3 regions of the Citrobacter tructae genome follow, and region 3 is predicted to be linked to each of the others. Evidence: predicted binding sites of a transcription regulator. Region 3 holds the regulator's gene; each other region holds the start of a gene.
What was found. Region 3 encodes PhoB, which activates phosphate uptake and scavenging genes when phosphate is short. Its sites were predicted from a motif close to CTGTCATAAAACTGNCNNAT; they were not measured.

Region 1 (2,280 bases), 2.2 Mb from region 3:
CGCCGAACCCACGTCACCGCATATTATCAGCGCCGATGAAGGGCGGCCGATTCTGGCACCGGTAATATCTGCCGGTTTGCGTACCCTGGAGGAACAGGCCGACTGGGTGCTGGTGGAAGGTGCGGGAGGATGGTTTACCCCGCTTTCGCCGACGCTGAGCTTTTCTGATTGGGTGCAAACAGAACAGTTGCCGGTAATTCTGGTGGTTGGCGTGAAGCTTGGCTGTATCAACCATGCCCTCCTCACAGCACAGGCGATAAGCCAGGCGGGGTTGCCGCTGGTCGGTTGGGTTGCCAATGACGTGACCCCGCCAGGGAAGCGTCACGCTGAATATATGGCGACGCTGACGCGCGCACTTCCTGCACCGCTACTGGGAGAGATCCCGTGGCTGTCAGAGGTACCGGAGCAGGCATCGACCGGGCAATATATCGATCTGAGCGTTTTGTCTCTGGCACCATCCTGTTGTTGACAAATGGGAACGGCCTGTCCTTTTCAACACATTGGGACAGGCAAATAAATGATGAAAATGCGAGCAGGATCTCGGCTGTTACAGCCTGCTTCGTTAGCTGATAAATATCAAAATTTAGCGATAATTTTTTTTTATTCGACCAAAAAAGGACATCGATACGTTTCCGCCAGGCGGCAGTCAGCGTGGGCTAGAGACAGTTATCCACCATTCCTGTGGATAACCTTGTGTATTAGAGTTAGAAAACACTATGTAAGCGAGAGAAGACGCGGCCTGCGACTAAATTGCTGCGAAAGACGTCTTGGGAAAATAGTTATTGAATTACATATTGTTAGATAAAAGCAATGCCTGTCGTGGAAGTGTCATCCGTTGCCATAAAACTTTCATCTCCTGGCTTGACAAATGTTAAAAAAGTCATAGGTCTGGGGATAACACATTTTTGCTGGTGTTTTATCTTGCCCGTGGTGAAATTTCAGCCTGCCGCGATGGGGTTTCAGGGGGCGTAACAGAAATATTGTGGTGCGTTACTGTTTTTTCATCCAGTATATTTTACTGGCAAAATCTACTGCTGCGAGTAAAATTAGACACCTGCCCGCCCATTGCTTCAGGTAGCTGCTCATGAGTAAACCGTTCAAACTGAATTCCGCTTTTAAACCCTCTGGCGATCAGCCTGAGGCGATTCGTCGCCTGGAAGAAGGGCTGGAGGATGGTCTGGCGCATCAGACGCTGCTGGGCGTAACGGGATCGGGGAAAACGTTCACCATTGCCAACGTCATTGCGGACCTACAGCGCCCGACCATGGTGCTGGCACCCAACAAGACGCTGGCAGCCCAGTTGTACGGCGAGATGAAAGAGTTCTTCCCGGATAACGCGGTAGAGTATTTTGTCTCCTACTACGACTATTACCAGCCGGAAGCGTACGTGCCGAGTTCTGACACGTTCATCGAGAAAGATGCGTCGGTCAACGAACACATTGAGCAGATGCGACTGTCGGCGACCAAGGCGCTGCTGGAGCGTCGGGATGTCATTGTGGTGGCCTCGGTTTCCGCGATCTATGGTCTGGGCGACCCGGACCTGTATCTGAAAATGATGCTACACCTGACGGTCGGCATGATTATTGATCAACGCGCGATTCTGCGTCGGCTGGCGGAACTGCAATATACCCGCAACGATCAGGCGTTTCAGCGCGGTACTTTCCGCGTGCGCGGTGAGGTGATCGACATCTTCCCGGCAGAATCTGACGACATTGCGCTGCGCGTGGAGCTGTTTGATGAGGAGGTGGAGCGTTTGTCGCTGTTTGACCCACTGACAGGTCAGGTTGAATCCAGTATTCCGCGTTTTACCATCTACCCTAAAACGCACTATGTCACGCCGCGCGAACGCATTGTACAGGCGATGGAAGAAATTAAAGTCGAACTTGCAGATCGGCGTAAAAACCTGCTGGCTAACAATAAGTTACTGGAAGAACAGCGCTTAAGCCAGCGTACGCAGTTCGACCTGGAGATGATGAACGAGTTGGGTTACTGCTCGGGCATTGAAAACTATTCCCGCTATCTCTCCGGGCGCGGGCCTGGCGAACCGCCACCGACGCTGTTTGACTACCTGCCCGCCGATGGCCTGCTGGTGGTCGATGAATCCCACGTCACCATCCCGCAAATCGGCGGCATGTATCGCGGCGACCGGGCGAGAAAAGAGACGCTGGTTGAGTACGGGTTCCGTCTACCGTCGGCGCTGGATAACCGCCCGCTGAAGTTTGAAGAGTTCGAAGCGCTGGCGCCGCAAACTATCTACGTTTCCGCCACGCCGGGCAACTA
Region 2 (2,280 bases), 1.2 Mb from region 3:
AAAGGGGAAGTATTACTGGTGTCGTAAAAAGCGTCACTTTTCGCCCGATAGGTACCCCCGCAAAGAATCGCCGTGGCATTGGGTTTTTCATTGAGCGCTACGAATACCCGGTGCGAGTAGCAAATCCCGGTAAAGGTAATATCGTCCGGGATCATACTGATAACTAGAGGCATTTCCACGCCATTATCAAAAAAGACCAGATCGTTTTCACTCACCAGTCCTGCGGCCAGGATGGCGACCGGTAAATCGTCACGATGATACTGTTTTTGCGCGGGGAGCGGAGCGTTAACGATGGCGGCAGGCTTGTTCACCATCACAATGTAACCACCGAGCAGCGTGAGTGGTAGCGGTTCGTCATCCTGGCTGAGATCCCGACGAATGGTCATCACGGAAACCTCCAGCATTCGCGCCGCCTCTTTCAGATGGATTCGGTCGGTCTTCTTCAACAATTCCATCAGACGTCGAATACGTTCTTTTTGCTTGGTTTCCATGCACTTTCTCCACGAATCATGTTTTCATGTTCCTTAAGTAACATTTTTGTGTTTCTTAGAACATGACATTGCTGCATTACTATACGTCTGACCACTGGGAAATAAAAGTGTGTTTTTTTCACGTTTTATTGATTTTAATTGGTTAAATTTCAGTTGATTGTAATCAAGTTAATCATTTTAAGTGTGATAAAGTTGCAACATTCAGCATAATAAATAAACAATAAAATGTTCTTCCAATCGCGATCTTAGTCACAAATGATACGGAAGTAACATGATAATGTTATTTTAATATCATTGTTGTGTGATTGTTTCTGAGAGGTAGTAAAATGGATATCGCGGTTATTGGCTCCAACATGGTGGATCTCATCACTTACACCAACCAGATGCCCAAAGAAGGGGAAACGTTGGAAGCGCCAGCGTTCAAAATTGGCTGTGGTGGTAAAGGGGCAAATCAGGCCGTTGCGGCCGCTAAGCTCAATTCCAAAGTGTTGATGCTGACCAAAGTTGGAGATGACATTTTTGCAGATAACACCATTCGCAACCTCGAGTCCTGGGGCATTAACACCACCTATGTAGAAAAGGTCCCCTGTACCAGCAGCGGCGTTGCGCCGATTTTCGTCAATGCCAACTCCAGTAATAGCATTTTGATTATTAAAGGGGCGAACAAGTTTCTCTCTCCGGAAGATATCGATCGCGCGGCGGAAGATCTGAAGAAATGTCAGTTAATCGTGTTGCAATTGGAGGTTCAGCTAGAGACGGTTTACCACGCGATTGAATTTGGTAAAAAGCATGGCATTGAAGTGTTATTAAATCCAGCACCTGCATTATGTGAATTAGATATGTCGTATGCCTGTAAATGCGACTTCTTCGTACCGAATGAAACCGAATTGGAAATATTAACCGGTATGCCGGTTGATACTTACGATCATATTCGCGCTGCAGCACGTTCTTTGGTCGATAAAGGATTGAATAATATTATTGTTACTATGGGTGAAAAAGGCGCGCTATGGATGACGCGTGACCAGGAAGTCCATGTTCCGGCGTTTAAAGTGAATGCTGTTGATACCAGCGGTGCAGGTGATGCTTTCATCGGTTGCTTTGCACATTATTATGTACAAAGCGGAAATGTTGAGGCCGCAATGAAGAAAGCTGCTCTCTTCGCTGCTTTTAGCGTTACCGGAAAAGGTACCCAATCATCTTACCCGAGCATCGAACAATTTAATGAGTTTCTTACCTTAAACGAATAATACTCCTGCACTGTAAAAGGTAGCACTATGAACAATAAAAACATCATTCAGATGCCTGATGGGTATCTGAATAAGACCCCTCTGTTCCAGTTTATTTTGTTATCCTGTTTATTCCCATTATGGGGATGCGCAGCCGCATTAAACGATATTCTGATTACGCAGTTTAAAAGTGTATTTTCACTCAGTAACTTTGCCTCGGCATTAGTTCAGAGCGCCTTTTATGGCGGTTATTTCTTAATTGCGATTCCGGCATCTCTGGTGATTAAAAAGACCAGTTATAAAATCGCCATTTTAATGGGGCTGACGCTTTATATCGTCGGGTGTACGCTCTTTTTCCCCGCGTCACATATGGCAACTTACACCATGTTCCTCGCGGCGATTTTCGCGATTGCGATTGGCCTGAGTTTCCTGGAAACCGCAGCGAACACCTACAGCTCGATGATAGGCCCAAAAGCGTACGCCACTCTGCGCCTGAACATCAGCCAGACATTTTATCCAATCGGTGCAGCTGCTGGAATTTTGCTGGGTAAATATCTGGTGTT
Region 3 (2,280 bases):
GATCGGTCGACTAAAGTCGCGCGTTTTAAGGTACAACGTGAATTCCGGGTAACGCAGCAGGTTAAGAATATTTTGCCCGCTATCGTCCGGCCAACGCAGTCCCAAAACCTGCTGCGCCAGACCGTTACACCAGAAAATACCGCCTTCTTCGGTGGTCAGCACCACCGCATCGGGGAGTGACTCCGCCCCGCTGCGAAAGCGTTTAATCAGATTCCCCAGCTCACGACGGCGTTTTTTGTTACGCAGTTGCATTTGATGCAGGCCATAGAGCAACGGTTCCCAACTGCCACGCCCCGGCGGAGGCGTCATACTCATGTCGACCCATAACCACCAGGATAAACGCAGTAAATTCCAGAAATGCCAGATAAGCAGACCCGTTACCGATGCCAGTAAAAACCAGGGCAGGTAACCCAAAAAAGCACTAAGGATAAAAGCTGGTATGCAGCAAAGTATCAGCTCCAGTACCAGCCTTTTCCATGACAATCGTTCAAGCAAACGTCACACTCCATTTACAGCTTGATCTAATGGGCTATCTCACGTACCCGTCAGAAGCGGGTTGAAAAACGGTATCCCGTCCCACGTACCGTCTGCACCATGCGATCGTGGCCGCTGTGCTCCAGCGCCTTACGCAAGCGACGGATATGCACATCAACCGTCCGGTCCTCCACGTACACATTGGTGCCCCAGACATGATTAAGTAATTGTTCGCGGCTGTAGACGCGCTCGGGATGGGTCATAAAGAAATGCAGCAGTTTGAATTCGGTTGGTCCCATATCCAGCGGAGCCTCCCCGGTCATCACGCGATGCGAGGTGGGATCAAGACTCAGCCCCTGCATCTCAATGACTTCTTCAACCGCCATTGGCGAAATACGACGCAGCACGGCTTTAATACGTGCCACCAGTTCCTTGGGGGAAAACGGCTTGGTGATATAGTCATCCGCGCCGGTTTCCAGCCCACGCACGCGGTCTTCCTCTTCGCCTCTCGCCGTCAGCATCATGACAGGGATATCCCGCGTCATCGCCTCACGCTTGAGGTGTTTAATGAACTGCAGGCCCGATCCGCCGGGAAGCATCCAGTCAAGTAGGATCAGATCCGGCCAGGGTTCATTGAGTTGATTCACCGCACTGTCATAGTCTTCGGCTTCTACAGGTTGGAACCCGTTTTGCTCGAGCACGAAGCAGACCATTTCACGAATTGGAGCTTCATCTTCTACGACCAGAATACGTCTCGCCATGATTTGCCCTGTTTTTAATTTAATCGTTCATACCCTAAATACGCCGCCATTATGCGTCAGATTTATGACATTTTTATGAAAAAGATAATCCAGGTTTAACGAAGGTTGTTGAATTATGACAGCCCGGAAACAAGATATTCGCGCTGTTGCAAGGTTATAATCCCCTTTATCGCTTTTTCGTCATGGAACTCTTATGCGCATCCTTCACACCTCTGACTGGCATCTGGGACAAAACTTCTACAGCAAGAGCCGCGCCGCCGAGCATCAGGCTTTTCTTGACTGGCTGCTGGAAACGGCACAATCCCATCAGGTGGATGCCATTATTGTGGCAGGCGATATTTTTGATACCGGCTCACCACCCAGCTACGCCCGCGAGATTTACAACCGCTTTGTCGTTAATCTGCAGCAAACAGGCTGCCATTTGGTGGTGCTGGCAGGCAATCATGACTCCGTCGCCACGCTTAATGAATCGCGCGATATTTTGGCGTTCCTGAATACCACGGTGGTCGCAAGCGCGGGTCATGCGCCGCAAATACTGAAACACCGCGACGGTACGCCGGGTGCCGTACTGTGCCCAATTCCTTTTTTGCGTCCGCGCGACATCATCACCAGCCAGGCGGGACTGACCGGCAGCGAAAAACAGCAGCATCTGCTGGGGGCAATTACCGACTATTACCAGCAGCAGTACCAGGACGCCTGTAAACTGCGCGGTGAACTGAATCTGCCGATCATTGCGACAGGACATCTGACTACCGTCGGTGCCAGTAAAAGTGACGCGGTACGTGACATTTATATTGGAACGCTGGACGCCTTTCCGGCACAGAATTTCCCACCAGCGGATTACATCGCGCTGGGACATATTCACCGGGCGCAGGTTATCGGCGGGACGGAACATATTCGCTACTGCGGCTCGCCGATTGCCCTCAGTTTTGACGAGTGTGGCAAAAGCAAATGCGTCCATCTGGTGAGCTTCGACGAAGGGAAACTCAGCGCTGTCGAGAACCTCACCGTACCGGTGACGCAGCCGCTTGCGGTATTGAAAGGC

Region 1: a site for PhoB is predicted at 836-855, ahead of uvrB (excinuclease ABC subunit UvrB). Genes of this name have one in related genera too.
Region 2: a site for PhoB is predicted at 673-692, ahead of rbsK (ribokinase). Genes of this name have one in related genera too.

Annotation. Positions count from the first base shown of each region.
Region 1 is NZ_CP038469.1:51,465-53,744, forward strand. Features, by position in the region: gene bioD (dethiobiotin synthase) at 1-469, shown strand, start outside; gene uvrB (excinuclease ABC subunit UvrB) at 1,085-2,280, shown strand, end outside.
Region 2 is NZ_CP038469.1:3,458,771-3,461,050, forward strand. Features, by position in the region: gene E4Z61_RS17275 (DeoR family transcriptional regulator) at 1-491, opposite strand, end outside; gene rbsK (ribokinase) at 818-1,738, shown strand; gene fucP (L-fucose:H+ symporter permease) at 1,766-2,280, shown strand, end outside.
Region 3 is NZ_CP038469.1:2,244,313-2,246,592, forward strand. Features, by position in the region: gene phoR (phosphate regulon sensor histidine kinase PhoR) at 1-495, opposite strand, end outside; gene phoB (phosphate response regulator transcription factor PhoB) at 546-1,235, opposite strand; gene sbcD (exonuclease subunit SbcD) at 1,429-2,280, shown strand, end outside.